Regions from separate parts of the Ensifer sp. Root127 genome, predicted to be linked through region 1. Evidence: predicted binding sites of a transcription regulator. Region 1 holds the regulator's gene; each other region holds the start of a gene.
What was found. The regulator LexA, encoded in region 1, represses DNA repair genes until DNA is damaged. The targets are predictions, from matches to a motif close to TGTTCNNNNTGTGTTCNG.

Region 1 (3,962 bases):
GATTTTGAAGCGCATTTGATGAGCTTTCTTATGAGGTGGGTTGCTTGTGCTCAAGCGCATTCGGGGGCAGTCTCAATCCAGAGGACCGCACTCCCGTTGAGGCCGTTCGTTGTAGGGCCATCAGCCGATTGGGCTCAGGCGCGGGGTACGAGGCGTCTCGTCGCGCATCGGGCACATATTCAGACCAAGTGCCCGATACGTGCGCCAGCACGCTTTCGTGCTCCACGTCGGGGACGTTCCGCGGCCCGAGCCGATGCGTCGCAAGAGCGCTCGGCCAACGGATCGTGCGGAGAAAAAGCCTACGGCCGTTCGCATCCGTCCTGCATCATCCGCGCGAGGAGCGAACAGTCCGCGTCGCACCGTTGCCTTTCTTGGGTACGAACCTAGTTACCCATACCGTACCCAAGCGAGGAATTGCTGAATGAACCGTAATGGGCTCTATCTGATCATTGCCATGCTCGCCGTCGCCGTCATTGGTCTCGGCGCCTATGTCTACCGCGAGGAAACAAAACCGACCGGCGTAGAGATCAAGATTGGCCAGGACGGGGTTTCCGTTCAGGAGAATTGAGCGCCATCGGCCACACGCTCAACAGGTTTGGCAGCGGCGAATGCCGCTGGCGGTCGACGCCCCACGCGAGGTTCAAGGCGAACGCAGATCCGAAGGCGGTCGAAATACCGGCCATCGGTGGCGTAAGCGGCCGCGTGCTCGTTGCGAGCGTCAACGAAAGTGTGACGTAGATAGGGCGGGCGAGCGCGTGATTCAGCCCCTCGCACGATGAAAGCAACAAGTCACCCAGCGCCTGCGCGATTGGCTAAAGCGGTTCTCCGTCAATAGCAGCCCGATTGTCGAAAGTGAAACGCTGTGCGTGCCTGCGCAAAGGACATGCTGCCGGCACGCAGGTACGGTTTTCGGGGGGCAAGGAACATGGGCCAATGCGGCGCGTCCAACACGCGCAGCGAGGCTGCCCGCATCGCAGCCAACCACTGTTTTCAAAGCGCAATTCGACCGGGCTGCGCTTGCCCGCCAGTTTGCGAACGTCCGCAGTCGCCAACGACATGGCCTTGCGAGGACGCGCCCCGAAATGGTGATTCGGTCACTATTGTCAGTGCTGAAAATATTGTCTCTAGACAGAACTGGGAATGAATATCCCAACAGCGCGACCCGTATAGGTAGTGTCAAACAAAGCCAACAATGGAGGAAAAGACATAAAATGAAATATAAGATCGCCCTGACTGCTCTTGCCATTCTTGCCGTAACGACGGCCACCGCAAGCGCTGAGGATCTCGTCTTTCAGCTTAAGAACAAGACGAATGCCGTTTTGACGAACTTCTACACATCGCCGGTCGGTGTTGATCAGTGGGAAGACGACGTCTTCGGGCGGCAGGTGCTTAATCCGGGCGAAAGCATGGAAATTACCATCGCCGACGGACGTGATGTCTGCAAATACGACATGCGCTTTGAATTCGAAGAAGGTTCCGGTCTCGACACGACTGAAGACAAGCAGGATCTCTGCGAGTTGGGCGAGTACTCGATTCACGAGTAAAATCCGTCGAGCGTGAAAAACACTCGATCCGAAAATCTCCGTCTCGCTACCCTATGTGGCGAGACGTTGAAGTAAGAGAGCGGCTGGCCGGCATGAAGGCGGCTAGAGCGTTTCCGGTTTAAACGGAGTCACTAGGCGCTCTATCTATTTGTTTTTACGCATTTCCTGGCGGAAAACCGCTCCGCACTTTTCCTCGAATTGCGCTGGCGTGAGACGGGCTTAGTGGTAGCGGCGGATCAAGCCGACGAGCTTGCCCTGAATCTTGACCCGGTCAGGCCCGAAGATGCGCGTCTCATAGGCCGGGTTGGCGGCCTCTAGAGCAATTGAAGCGCCCTTGCGCCGGAAGCGTTTCAACGTTGCTTCCTCGTCATCGACTAGTGCCACGATGATATCGCCGGGATTGGCCGTGGTGGCATTGCGGATGATCACCGTATCGCCATCGAAAATGCCGGCCTCGATCATCGAATCACCCTTCACTTCAAGGGCGTAGTGCTCGCCGCTGCCGATCATATCGAGCGGCACGGTAATGTCGTGGGTGTTGTTCTGTATCGCCGAGATCGGCACGCCGGCGGCAATGCGGCCCATCACTGGAACCGACACGGAGCTGTTGTCGGCAACCGGCAGCGTTTTCGCCGCGGGGGCAGGGGCGGGCGGTTTGCCAAGGCTACCCTCGATGACGCTCGGCGAAAACCCGCGACGGGGCTGCGCGCTCGCAGCATAGGCTTCCGGCAGTTTGATGACTTCGAGCGCTCGGGCGCGGTTGGGAAGCCGGCGTATGAAGCCGCGTTCCTCGAGCGCTGTGATCAGCCGGTGAATGCCCGACTTGGATGCCAGGTCGAGTGCATCCTTCATCTCGTCGAAGGACGGCGGTACACCGGACTCCTTCATTCGTTCATGGATGAAAAGAAGCAATTCCTGTTGCTTGCGGGTCAGCATGGCAAGTCGCTCCAGAGGCGTGAAACAAATCAAGAACAGACACTATCTGTTCCATATGTGTTCCGCAAGTGCCTAAAATTCTGTGAATGTTGGTTCAATCAAGCGCAGATTGACCAACTCGTCGCTGCACGCGCCGCGCGAGGCTGATATGCCTCCTTCCGTTTATGGAATGAGGGTTTAATGACGAAGCTGATTCAAATCTTGCTGACCATCGTTGTCGCCGCGACCGCGATCCTTGGGTTTCGCTGGTATCAATACGTGGATAACAAGCAGAGCCCGTTTGACGAAGTTGGTATCGCGTTGAATGCGGCGATGCCCGGGCCGCTCAATCAATGGGGTTGTGACCGGCTGAAGCTGACATTTGGCAACGGACACCCGCCGCACGGTTGCGCCGCGGCCGATGGGACGCAGTGGAAATAGCCTGCCATCAAGGGATCAGCAGAAATATCGATGGGCGATCTGCTAGAGGAGGCCTGAATCAGGCCGGCTGCGTCGCGGAGCAGGCGTCCTCGAATTCCTTGACGGTTTCCGCGGAGTTGTCCTCCGGCAGCACAGCGTCGGCCGCTTCGGTCGCGACCGGCGTGTCGCCTTGATAGACGAAGGACTGGATGTAGTAGGCGATCGTTCCCTTCCAAACGTTCCGGCCGTCTATCTGCTGGCAGGGCACGGCCGTTTCGAAGTCGGCTTGCAGGTCGTCGACCGTGGCAGCGCTGAGGGCGATGTTAGGCGATGCGATAATCGAGGCGATAAGCAAGGCTGCAAGCACGGTGAACGTCCACTAGATCAGAGGTGGCGGCGATGGTTTGGTTAACGATGTGAACCGTGCTTTCGTTCCGAAGTCCAGCAAGCATGCCGGGCACTGTGCCGTGTTCAACAGTTCTTTGCGAAAGGCGAGCACTGGTGCTCAAGCTGTGGCAATGAAGGCACAAAGATTGGCGTGAGGTGCGTTGGCGTTTTCGATTTTCCGGCGCCCGCCTCAAAGCGTGGCGCTGGCAGCTGATCAACAATACCCGCCGCAAATGCTTCCGATGATGTTGGACGCCGTAATGGAGTGCGAGTGGCCAGCGGCATCCGCCTGTAGCGATCTTCGCATCTCCAGCCAAATACATACGATGTTCAAACGCGCTACGAAACCGGCATCTGACCGCGGGTGCTCGACCAGTCGCGCCGGGATGTCGCGGAGACGTTGCGCACCCCAGTTCGACTGGCCACTGACGGATATCTCTCTCGTGTCGTTAGTTCGAGAGGTTAAAGCCGACCGTCTTACTTCTTGTCTTTCTTGCCCAGGGAGAAACTGCTGCCGGCCAGCTTCACCTGTGAGCCTTCCGTCACAACGGCGGCTTTGACAGTCTTGTCCTTCTTTGGCTTTCTAACCTCGCGGTTACTTCGCACTTGACCTTTTGCCATGATCGTCTCCTTGGAAGGTGTGCCGGGGAACCCTGCATGGGCGCCGAATGCCGGCAAACCAGCCTGCATTGATAC
Region 2 (3,962 bases), 250 kb from region 1:
CGAGCAAGGACGGCCTGGCGATACGGCCAGTCCGCCGCCATTCGTCCGGAGCGCAAGGCAACCTCATGTTTCAGACGCGCCTTGCCCTGCGATAGCCACATGAGCATCGGGAAGAGCATCAGCGGATTGCGCAAAACGATGATCGCAGCACCTTCCCACAGTGTGTCGGCAGCCAGTAAGGTGCCATCCAAGTCGACACACAACGGAATTTGCCGTGTTTCGATATGCGCATTCATGAAATCTACCCCAGCAATATCTGCCGGGGATAATCGCGCCGATCACTTTCAAAGGTGGAAATAAGCAGCGCGCCTACACCCGGAAATTGCCGTTCTGGTTAACAAATGCCGAGCCGCGAGCGATGTCCGTCAGCGGCTGCCGATCCAGTTCAAGGCGTCGCGCCAATCGGTCATACGGACCGGCGTTCCATGCGATCCGGTCTCAAAGAGCACGAAGCGGGCCGGATAGCCCTGCCCTTTCAACGCGCTGTACAGCGCCTTCTGGCTCGCTGCCGGATAGACACTATCTCGGCTGCCATGGCTGAAGAACATCGGCAATTTCGCCTTGTAGGCGGCGCTCTTGGTAAAATCAGGATCGGCAGCGCCGCCCATGATCATCATGCCGCCAAGCGCTGCCACAGCGCCCGCGTCACGAGACACACCCCAGCAAATGAAACTGCCCATGGAGGCACAGGCCAGCACGACAGGTCTCCCGCCGGAGCGCTCGGCGGCAAGTTTGACCAGGCCTGCAACGTCCGCGGCCCCGGCCGCATCGAAGGACCGCACGCTCGGCGCGTAATAAACGCCCCCATTGGCGACAGCGAGGTTCTTCAGGCGATTGAAGTTGCCGCCGAAGGAGAAATCATTGGCGCCGAGGCGCCGGTCTCCCCCGCGTCCATGGATGAAAATCACGGTGAATGCTGCGCCGCGCTCCCGACCGACGCGCGTCACGTCGAGCGAGCGCCCGCCAACATCGAGCGTCTCGTTGACCTGCTCGCCTTTGACACCCAACGAGACGAAGGCGCGTTTGACGCGCCGCTCCGGAATTTCGTCGCGTTCATTGATATCGCGCAGTTCCTGATAGTCGACGACGCGGTAGTCACCGCCCTCGCTCTCCTCCAGCACCTTGCCGTATGAAAACAGATCGTCCTTGTAGGGCTTAAGCACCTGCGCCTCGGCGCAAACGATCGAGCTTGCAAAAAGGCCGACGGACAGAAAAATGGCGGCAAGCCGGCGAAAGCAAAAATCAGCTGTGGACACGGACAACGAAGGGCTCCCTGGTTCGCGGCAAAGCCTTGCCATCGGCCCGACAGCAAAGCAACAGTTGGTAACAAACGCCGACGCAGAGGCTTTATTTTGCAGGCATCCGGCGCGGCCATTCTCCTTTTGTTCGCACAATCGGCAAGAGTCTGGCAGAATTCGGGTGATTCGAATGACTGGGGATGGCGACAAGACCGAGGTCTTGCTATGGCCTTCAGCACCTCCGCACGACAGGAATGATCTAGACGCCCCATGGACGACAACAGCGACCTCTTCTCCGCAATACCCGAACAACCGAAGCCCGTCGTGGCAGACGCCGCGCCTGTTGCGCGAACGGCGCCGGCTCCGCGTGAAGAACCGCGCCCTGCTCCCAAAGGCAGCGACAGCGGCGACTATGATGCTTCGGCGATCGAGGTGCTGGAGGGGCTGGAGCCTGTCCGTCGGCGTCCGGGCATGTATATCGGCGGCACCGATGAAAAGGCGTTGCACCATCTCTTCGCCGAAGTCATCGACAACTCGATGGACGAAGCGGTGGCGGGGCACGCCAACTTCATCGAAGTCCATCTCGACGCCGACGGCTATCTGTCGGTAACCGACAACGGCCGCGGCATTCCGGTCGAAAACCATCCCAAATTCCCGGGCAAATCGACGCTCGAAGTCGTCATGACGGTTCTGCATGCCGGCGGCAAGTTCGACGGCAAGGCCTATGAAACTTCCGGCGGTCTGCACGGCGTCGGCGTCTCCGTCGTCAACGCGCTGTCGGACGATCTCGAAGTCGAGGTTGCCAGAAATCGCAAGCTCTATCGCCAGCGCTTTTCGCGCGGCGTGCCGCAGGGTGGCCTGGAGGAGCTAGGTGACGTCCACAACCGACGCGGAACGCGGGTTCGGTTTCATCCCGATCCGCAGATTTTCGGACCGCATGCCCGCTTCGAGCCGGCGCGCCTGTTCCGCATGGCACGCTCGAAGGCCTATCTCTTCGGCGGCGTCGAAATCCGCTGGTCGTGTGATCCGTCGCTGCTGCCGGAAGGCTCCGAGATACCGGACCGGGCGGTGTTCCACTTCCCCGGCGGCCTGAAGGACTATCTTGCCGCAACGCTCGGAAAGGAGTTCACGGTTACCCGCGAGATCTTTGCCGGCAAGTCCGAGAAGTCGAACGGCCACGGATCGCTCGAATGGGCCGTCACCTGGTATGGTGGCGACCAGCAAGTCCATTCCTATTGCAACACCATTCCGACGCCTGAAGGCGGGACGCACGAGGCAGGTTTCCGCATCGCGCTCACAAAGGGTCTGAAGAATTACGCCGAGCTGACGCAGAACAAGCGCGCCGCCATTATCACCACCGATGACGTGATGATTTCAGCCGCTGGCATGCTCTCGGTCTTCATTCGCGAGCCGGAATTCGTCGGCCAGACGAAGGACAAGCTGGCAACCGTCGAAGCACAGCGCATCGTCGAAAACGCCCTGCGCGATCCTTTCGATCATTATCTTGCCGACAACCCGGCCGAGGCGGCAAAACTGCTTGAATGGGTGATCGAGCGCGCCGACGAGCGCGTCCGCCGCCGCAAGGAAAAGGAAGTCAACCGCAAGACCGCGGTGCGCAAGCTGCGCCTGCCCGGCAAGCTTGCCGACTGCTCGCAGAACACAGCCGAAGGTGCGGAACTTTTCATCGTCGAAGGGGATTCGGCTGGCGGCTCGGCCAAGCAGGCGCGTAACCGCGCGAACCAGGCCATCCTGCCGCTTCGCGGCAAGATCCTCAACGTCGCCAGCGCCGGTCGGGAAAAGCAGGGCGCCAACCAGCAGATCGGCGACCTGATCCAGGCGCTCGGCTGCGGTACTCGCAGCAAATACCGGGAAGAGGACCTGCGCTACGAACGCATCGTCGTCATGACCGACGCCGACGTCGACGGCGCGCACATCGCCTCGCTGCTGATCACCTTCTTCTACCAGGAGATGCCGGAGCTCATCCGCGGCGGCCACCTCTATCTCGCCGTACCCCCGCTCTACCGCCTGAGCCAGGGCTCGAAGACGCTCTATGCCCGCGACGACGCCCATCGCGAAGAGCTGATGCGCACCGAATTCAACGGCCGCGGCAAGGTCGAAGTCGGCCGGTTCAAAGGTCTCGGCGAGATGCTGCCGGCGCAGCTCAAGGAAACGACAATGGATCCGAAGTTCCGCACGCTGCTCAAGGTCCAAATCGACGACGTCGATTTCGAAGGCACGCGCGAAGCCGTCGACAGCCTGATGGGCACCAAGGCCGACGCACGCTTCCGGTTCATCCAGGAACGCGCCGTGTTCGCGGATAATCTCGATATCTGATCGACCGAGACGTCGCGGTGCCTATGTGTTTACAAGCAGATAGGCACCGTGGGTGAAGCCGATAATGGCACGCCCGAAACGACGGGCGTTGCCCATTTGCGAGGCGCCTTCAAAGACGCCGCTCCGACTATCGATCGAGATCTGCAGGTGTGCGCAGCGCCTTCTCCATGAACAGGCTCAGCGGATCCGGCTGGTAGTTGCCGAAAGGCGGGCGCTCGACATATCCGGCGCTCCTGTAGAGCCCGATTGCTTCCGGCTGGTGAATACCGGTTTCAAGCCGGATGATATCAAGACCGCAGTTCTCGCCGTGCCGCTCGACTGTCTGCAACAAACGCTTTCCGACCTTCAGTCCCCGCGCCTGCGGGTCGACGAACATGCGGTTGATCTCCG
Region 3 (3,962 bases), on a different contig from region 1:
TGGCGGTCGTAAAGGCGTCGGTGTCGACGCTGATGCCCTTGGCGCGCAGCGCATCCTGGGTCAGGTCGAGGGGGAAGCCGTAGGTATCGTAGAGCTTGAAGGCGGTTTCGCCATTGAACTGATCGCCTTCGGAAAGGTCGGCCGAGGCTTCGGACAGGAGGTTCAAGCCACGCTCCAGCGTCTTGCGGAAGCGGGTTTCCTCGAGCTTCAGCGTCTCCGAGATCAGCGCCTCGGCGCGCATCAGTTCCGGATAGGCGCGGCCCATCTGGCCGACGAGCGCCGGCAGCAGCTTCCACATCAAGGGATCGCGGGCACCGAGCAGCTGCGCGTGGCGCATGGCGCGGCGCATGATACGGCGCAGCACATAACCACGGCCCTCGTTCGACGGCAGCACGCCATCGGCGATCAGGAAGGCGGACGAACGCAGGTGGTCGGCAATGACGCGATGGCTGGCGCGCTGGTCGCCTTCGGCCTTGACGCCGGTTGCTTCTTCAGACGCGGCAATCAATGCGCGGAAGAGATCGATTTCGTAGTTGTCGTGCTGGCCCTGCAGCACGGCTGCCAGGCGCTCGAGGCCCATGCCGGTGTCGATCGACGGACGCGGCAGGTTGACGCGCTCTTCCTTGGTGATCTGCTCGTACTGCATGAAGACGAGGTTCCAGATCTCGATGAAGCGGTCGCCGTCCTCATCGGCAGAACCAGGAGGCCCGCCCCAGATCTTGTCGCCGTGGTCGTAAAAGATTTCCGAGCAAGGACCGCAAGGGCCGGTATCGCCCATGGCCCAGAAATTGTCGCTGGTCGGGATGCGGATGATGCGGTCGTCGGAAAGGCCGGCGATCTTTTTCCAAAGGCCAAAGGCTTCGTCGTCGGTGTGATAGACCGTGACCAGCAGGCGCTTGGCGTCGAGGCCATATTCCCTGGTGATCAGGTTCCAGGCAAGCTCGATAGCGTTTTCCTTGAAGTAATCGCCAAAGGAGAAATTGCCGAGCATCTCGAAGAAGGTGTGGTGGCGCGCGGTGTAGCCGACATTGTCGAGGTCGTTGTGCTTGCCGCCGGCGCGCACGCATTTCTGCGCCGTCACGGCCGTCGAATAGGGACGCTGCTCAAGCCCGGTGAAGACGTTCTTGAACTGGACCATGCCGGCATTGGTGAACATCAGCGTCGGGTCGTTGCGCGGTACCAACGGGCTCGACGACACCACCTCATGACCATTCCTGCGGAAATAGTCGAGAAACGTCGACCGGATTTCATTCACGCCGCTCATCTTGCGTCCTATCTGTGCACCAATTCAGGCCCAGGCCCCGGCATCTGCCGCGCCACTCGCCGTTATCCTTCGACCCCGCGGCCATCGCTGACGGCTGCGCCCTCCAACGCCCTCGGTCGCCGGAACCACAGGCTTTTATCGTTCGCGTATCATGCTGTCCAGACGGCAGCAAAAAACCGGCCGCCGATGAAGGCGACCGGTTTTGAAAGCTTGAAGCTCGGCTCGCTGCTTATGCTTCGGCAGCGTCGTCGCCGTCGTCGGGTTCCGGACCACCATTCTCGAGGAACCGGTCGGCGATCAGGCCGGCGTTCTGACGCAGAGCCGTCTCGATCTCGCGCGACAGGTCCGGATTGTCCCTGAGGAACGACTTGGCGTTCTCGCGACCCTGGCCGAGGCGCTGGCTGTTATAGGAGAACCAGGCACCGGACTTCTCGACGATACCAGCCTTGACGCCGAGATCGACGAGTTCGCCGGTCTTCGAGACGCCTTCGCCATACATGATGTCGAATTCGACCTGCTTGAAGGGAGGCGCCATCTTGTTCTTGACGACCTTGACGCGCGTCTGGTTGCCGACGACTTCTTCGCGCTCCTTGACGGAACCGATACGGCGGATGTCGAGGCGAACGGAGGCGTAGAACTTCAGCGCATTGCCGCCCGTCGTCGTTTCCGGCGAACCGAACATGACGCCGATCTTCATGCGGATCTGGTTGATGAAGACCACCATGCAGTTCGACTTCGAGATCGAGGCGGTCAACTTGCGCAGCGCCTGGCTCATCAGACGGGCCTGCATGCCCGGCAGGCTGTCGCCCATTTCGCCTTCGATTTCGGCGCGCGGCACGAGCGCTGCGACGGAGTCGATGACGAGAACGTCGATCGCCCCGGAGCGTACCAGCGTATCGGTGATTTCGAGCGCCTGTTCGCCGGTATCGGGCTGCGAGATCAGCAGGTTTTCGAGATCGACGCCCAGCTTGCGCGCATAAACCGGGTCGAGTGCGTGTTCGGCGTCGACGAAGGCGCAGATGCCGCCCTTCTTCTGTGCTTCTGCGATGGTCTGCAGCGCCAGCGTCGTCTTGCCCGAGCTTTCCGGACCATAGATTTCGACGATGCGGCCCTTCGGCAAGCCACCAATGCCGAGTGCGATGTCCAGGCTGAGAGAGCCGGTCGAAACCGTCTCGATCTCGATGATGCTGTCCTTCCCACCGAGCTTCATGATCGATCCCTTGCCGAACGACCGTTCGATCTGGGAAAGTGCCGCTTCAAGTGCCTTGCTTTTATCCACCGATTTGTCCTCTACGAGCCGCAAAGAGTTTTGTGCCATTTGGTCCACCTTTAGGTTATTGAAGCTACCGAGGCAATGAAGCCGCCGCACGAGTTTTTGTACATGTTTTGTTCCGTTTTTGCAAGAGCAGGACAAGACATTGAAAAATAGGAATTATTCGGATTGTGTTCGATTCATGTTCACGCTTTGCTGCGTAATTTTTTTGGCAGCGCCAGGCGCACCCTGAGACGATGAACCCTCCCGATCCGATTCGGCCGATAGACAGCAGAGGAACATTCATGAAGGAAGGCGAAATCGCCGTCTTCGGCGGCGCTCATATCGATCGGCGCGGCCGCATCTCGGGCACGACCGCACCCGGTTCGAGCAACCCCGGCACCTGGTTCGAAGAGGCAGGTGGCGGCGGCTTCAACGCTGCGCGCAACCTGGCACGACTGGGTCATAGCGTCCGGATGATCAGCACGCGCGGTGGTGACGCTGCTGGCGACATCGTGACGGCGGCCGCAGCGGCTGCCGGCGTCATCGACAATCCCCTCACCTTTCTCGACCGCCAGACGCCGAGCTACACTGCGATCATTGAAAATGACGGCAACCTGGTGATCGCCCTTGCCGACATGGATCTCTACCGGATGTTCTCGCCGCGCCAGTTGCAGCGGCGCGCATTGCGCGATGCCATCGCCGACAGCCGGCTGGTGCTGACCGATGCGAACCTGCCCGAAGAAACCATCGCCGCCCTCGTAGCGGCGGCGTCGACGGATGGGCGCATTGTCGCCGGTATCGCCGTATCGCCGGCAAAGGTGATCCGATTCCAGCCGAGCCTGGTCAGGCTCAGCTTCCTGTTCATGAACGAGGCCGAGGCGCGGGCGCTCACCGGCAAGGATGCGGCGGATGCTGAGGGTTGGCCGCCGCTTTTGCGCGCCGCCGGGCTCAATGGCGGCGTCGTTACCCGAGGCGGCAGAGCGGTCGTCGCCTTCGATCGCGAAACCGTCTGCGTCGCGACGCCGCCGGCCCTGCCGGAGCTCGCCGATGTTACCGGCGCCGGCGATGCCCTGGCATCAGGCTTCCTCACCGCCCGTCTTGCCGGCCATGATCTGTCGGAATGCCTGCGGCGCGGCATTGCCGCCGCCGGCATTACGCTTCGCTCTCCCTTGGCCGCCTCGGAACAAATGTCGCAGGCCAACCTCGAACAGGCACTGGCCCTTGTGCCGGCACCTCAAATGCTGGCATGAACGCCGCCAGCCGAACTCCCAAGGAAAAACCATGACCAAACCCGCTTCCCCCTTCCTGCCGATGGAATATTCCGACGAGGTTGCAGCCGCCAAGGCACGCGGCGCGCCGATCGTGGCACTGGAATCGACGATCATCACCCATGGCATGCCCTATCCGGGCAACCTCAACATGGCCCGCAGCGTCGAAGCGATC
Region 4 (3,962 bases), on a different contig from region 1:
CGATCGCTTCCTTCATCAGGTTAGCGCCGACCTGCATCAGCCGGTCATGCAGCTCGCCCGCCGTCATCGTCTCGCCGATCTGCACCGCCTTGGTGAGCGCGACCGGGCCTGTGTCCAACCCCTTGTCCATCTTCATCACCATCATGCCGGTCTCATGGTCGCCGGCCATGATGGCACGCTGGATGGGAGCCGCACCACGCCAGCGCGGCAAGAGCGAGGCATGGCCATTATAGCAGCCGAGCCGCGTTCCGGTCAGGATCGCTTCCGGCAACAGCAGGCCATAGGCGACGACAACGGCAACGTCAGCATTGAAATCACGGAAGGTCTGGCGATCGGCTTCGTCCTTGAAGTTGACGGGCGTGAGCACGGGAACGCCGAGCAGCTCGGCCGCCTGGTGCACCGGCGACTTCTGCAGGTCGAGCCCGCGCCGTCCGCCGGGCCGCGGCGGCTGGGTATAGACGGCAACGATCTCGTGACCTGCCCCTGCGAGTGCGGCAAGCGTCGGTACGGAAAATTCCGGCGTTCCCATGAAGATGATGCGAAGCGACAAGGCGGATACTCCGACCGTTTGAAATCAGGCCCCTTCAAACGGGTTTACGCGCCTCAAATCAAGCCCCTCAACGACAAAGCGCCCTGCGGGCGCTTTCCTCGGGATCAGATCGCCTTGGCGCCGCGGGTCTTTGCAGCCTTGGTGAACCTGCGGATCACCATGTCCCGCTTGAGCTTGGAGATGTGGTCAATGAACAGCACGCCGTTCAAGTGATCGATCTCATGCTGCAGGCAGGTCGCCAGCAGGCCGTCGGCCTTGACGATCTGTTCCTTGCCGTCACGGTCGAGGTGCTTGACGGTGACCTCCGCCGGACGCTCCACCTCGGCATAATAATCCGGAATGGAGAGGCAGCCTTCTTCATAGACCGAGAACGCGTCGGACGAAGCGACGATTTCGGGATTGATGAAAACGTGCGGGGTCTTCTCGTCGCCTTCCTTGGAGACGTCGAGAACCAGCATGCGTTTCGCCACGCCGATCTGGATGGCGGCGAGCCCGATACCCGGGGCGTCATACATCGTCTCGAGCATATCGTCGGCCAGGCGACGGATGTCGGCATCGATGGTTTCGATCGGGGTCGAGACCTGACGCAGAACAGGATCGGGAAGGATGATAAGCGGCTTGATCGTCATATCGCTCCCATAACCGATCTTTCCATCCGGGTGCAAGAAAATTGGCGCGCACGCTACGGGCATCGCGGCAATGTCGTCTCCCGTTAACCGCGCCGGGTAAATGTTCTCGTTTTGATCTGGTCTTCAAAAAAGAATCTGTTAGGCTTGCCGCATGGAACCTGCGCCAATTTCGTTTGACCAGCCTGTTTTTCTCATCGGCACCGTGCCGGTCACTGTCGCCCATCTCTGCATGGTTCTGGCCGTGCTGGCGATTGGCTTCGTGCTGATGACCGTTTCGCGGCGGCGGCGGGCGGGCGACGACGAGCGTCACGAGCAGATGGCCATGCTGCTGGCAGCGCAGACGGAAATGCAGGGCCGCATCGCGGCAATGGCCGACGTGTTCGGCAGCCGCCAGGCGGAACTGAACCAGACGCTGAGCCAGCGGATCGATGGCATGACGCACCGGATCGGCGCCTCGATCAGCGAGCAGACCAAGGCGACGCACGAAAACCTGCGGCGATTGCAGGAGCGCCTGGCAGTGATCGACACCGCCCAGAACAACATCCAGTCGCTGGCCAAGGACATGGCCGGGCTGCAGGCCATCCTTTCGAACAAGCAGACACGCGGCGCCTTCGGCCAGTCGCGTATGGAAACGATCGTCGCCGACGGCCTGCCGATGGGCGCCTTTGCCTTCCAGACGACGCTTTCCAACGGCGCCCGGCCGGACTGCACCATCCGCATGCCGAACGACCAACCGCCGCTGGTGATTGACGCGAAGTTTCCGCTGGAGGCCTGGAACGGCATGCGGGACGCTGCAACGCCTGAGCGCCGGCAACAGATGGTGCAACTGTTCCGCCGCGACATGGAGGTGCATGTCCGCGATATCGCCAGCAAGTACCTGATCCCCGGCGAGACGCAGGAGACGGCTTTCCTCTTCGTTCCCTCGGAATCGATCTTCGCTGAAATCCACGAGCATTTCGAAGCGATCGTCCAGAAGGCGCATCGCCAGCGGATCGTCATCGTCTCGCCGTCGCTGCTGCTCCTGTCGATCCAGGTGATCCAGTCGATCCTCCGTGACGCCCGCATGCGCGAGCAGGCGCATCTCATCCAGGGGGAAGTGGGGCGGCTGATGGAGGACTTGACGCGCCTCGACGAACGGGTCCGCAAGCTGCAGGGTCACTTCGCCATGAGCCAGAAGGATGTCGAAGAGATCCTCATCTCCTCGGGCAAGCTTTCCCGCCGCGGCGCCAAGATCGAAGCGCTGGAACTTGAGGCGGAAGGTGCGGCACGACCGGAAGAACCGCGCCATGCCGTCGACAATCGCGTCGGGCAATTGCGCCTCAGGGTGGTTGACGAGGACTGACGGTCTCGGGCACTCTCCGGCCAAAATCAGCAATTCGACGGGACATCTTCACATGATCACTGTTTTTGGGTCCATCAATATGGACCTGATCGCCACGACCGCGCGTCTGCCGAAGCCGGGCGAAACCGTTGCCGGCTCGGGCTTTTCGACTGCCGCCGGTGGCAAGGGCGCCAATCAGGCGCTGGCCGCACGGCGTGCCGGCGCCATCGTTCACATGGCCGGCGCCGTCGGCTCGGACAGCTTTGCCGACGGCGCGCTCGAATTGCTGCGGGAGGCCGGCGCCGACCTGTCCTTGACCAAAACCGTCGAGGAGCCGACGGGCACGGCCCATATCCTCGTCGGCGGTGAAGGCGAGAATGTCATTGTCGTCGTTGCCAGCGCCAACGCAACGGTCAACGAAGCCGATGCAGTTGCCGCCGTTGGTGGCCTGAACGCCGGCGACACCCTGATGCTGCAGCTGGAGATACCGGCAGCGTCGGTGGAAAAGGCGCTCTCGGAAGCCCGGCGCAAGGGCATTCGCTCCGTCATCAATATCGCGCCCCTGACCCCGGAAGCGGCCCGCCTCGGCCGGCTGGCCGATATCGTCATCGCCAACGAGACGGAGTTCGAACTTTTGGCCGGCAAGACCGGGATCGAAGGTCACGAACGCGAAGAGGCAATGAGAAAGCTGCACGCCGAAACCGGCCACACAGTCATCGTCACGCTGGGCGCGGAAGGCGTCATCGCCGTGCACGAAGGCGAGGTCCATCGCGCCCGCGGCCTAAAGATCGACCCGGTCGATACCGTCGGTGCCGGCGATACGTTCTGCGGTTACCTGGCTGCAAGCCTCGACGAGAAGCTCGCATTTCCCGACGCGCTCCGACGCGCCGCGGTGGCGGGTTCACTCGCCTGCCTGAAGCGCGGCGCCCAGCCCTCGATCCCGCTTGCCTCGGAAGTCGAGCCGCGCATCTAAGGGCCTGATCCGATCTTGAAGTGCGTTGCGATCGTTCGATTGCCGCACTTCAAAGCTCTCGCTTTTGCCGATGTCGTTATCGCAAATAGCTGCACACTTTTCCGGGCAGACTTTGACGCCCGTCGCGCGACCTGGTTTGAACGGCGAGGCTTTCCGTTCCTGCTGTGCCGAAAGCGCCCTTTCAGCGGGCAACGACCCTGAAAATCACTCTTCGACAGCCTTTGCGCAATCCGGACAGTCTTTGTCGCGGAGGTAAAACTTTGCGCGGAAATTCTCCATGAGCGGCGCATGAATTGGCCGTTGCGTTGGCCCAATCTTAAGATTTGCTCGGCTATTCAAGACCATGAGAAAGCCGGTTCCCCAAGGAATGGGCAGCCTCCTTAATGCCGGTCGGCATCTGGCGCTCCATGATGGAGTTTCACCCACATTGTGAAATGCGTTCGCCGCAGGTTGTCTCCTGCGGACCTCCCAGCACGTGAGGATTTCATG

Region 2: parE (DNA topoisomerase IV subunit B) is a predicted target of LexA. The motif match lies at 1,373-1,390, and genes of this name have one in related genera.
Region 3: recA (recombinase RecA) is a predicted target of LexA. The motif match lies at 2,709-2,726, and genes of this name have one in related genera.
Region 4: ASD03_RS04915 (DNA recombination protein RmuC) is a predicted target of LexA. The motif match lies at 1,281-1,298, and genes of this name have one in related genera.

The regions. Positions count from the first base shown of each region.
Region 1 covers NZ_LMDX01000011.1:10,372-14,333, reverse strand. The annotation lists gene ASD03_RS39975 (hypothetical protein) at 422-568, shown strand; gene ASD03_RS13105 (hypothetical protein) at 1,212-1,544, shown strand; gene lexA (transcriptional repressor LexA) at 1,764-2,480, opposite strand; gene ASD03_RS13095 (hypothetical protein) at 2,661-2,900, shown strand; gene ASD03_RS13090 (hypothetical protein) at 2,959-3,246, opposite strand; gene ASD03_RS39970 (hypothetical protein) at 3,744-3,887, opposite strand.
Region 2 covers NZ_LMDX01000011.1:258,121-262,082, forward strand. The annotation lists gene ASD03_RS14290 (UbiA family prenyltransferase) at 1-236, opposite strand, end outside; gene ASD03_RS14295 (phospholipase) at 366-1,298, opposite strand; gene parE (DNA topoisomerase IV subunit B) at 1,509-3,572, shown strand; gene ASD03_RS14305 (GNAT family N-acetyltransferase) at 3,700-3,962, opposite strand, start outside.
Region 3 covers NZ_LMDX01000012.1:415,038-418,999, reverse strand. The annotation lists gene alaS (alanine--tRNA ligase) at 1-1,264, opposite strand, end outside; gene recA (recombinase RecA) at 1,494-2,582, opposite strand; gene ASD03_RS16570 (carbohydrate kinase family protein) at 2,822-3,769, shown strand; gene ASD03_RS16565 (pseudouridine-5'-phosphate glycosidase) at 3,801-3,962, shown strand, end outside.
Region 4 covers NZ_LMDX01000001.1:1,044,957-1,048,918, forward strand. The annotation lists gene fmt (methionyl-tRNA formyltransferase) at 1-550, opposite strand, end outside; gene def (peptide deformylase) at 655-1,179, opposite strand; gene ASD03_RS04915 (DNA recombination protein RmuC) at 1,331-2,521, shown strand; gene ASD03_RS04920 (ribokinase) at 2,574-3,473, shown strand; gene ASD03_RS04925 (methyl-accepting chemotaxis protein) at 3,960-3,962, shown strand, end outside.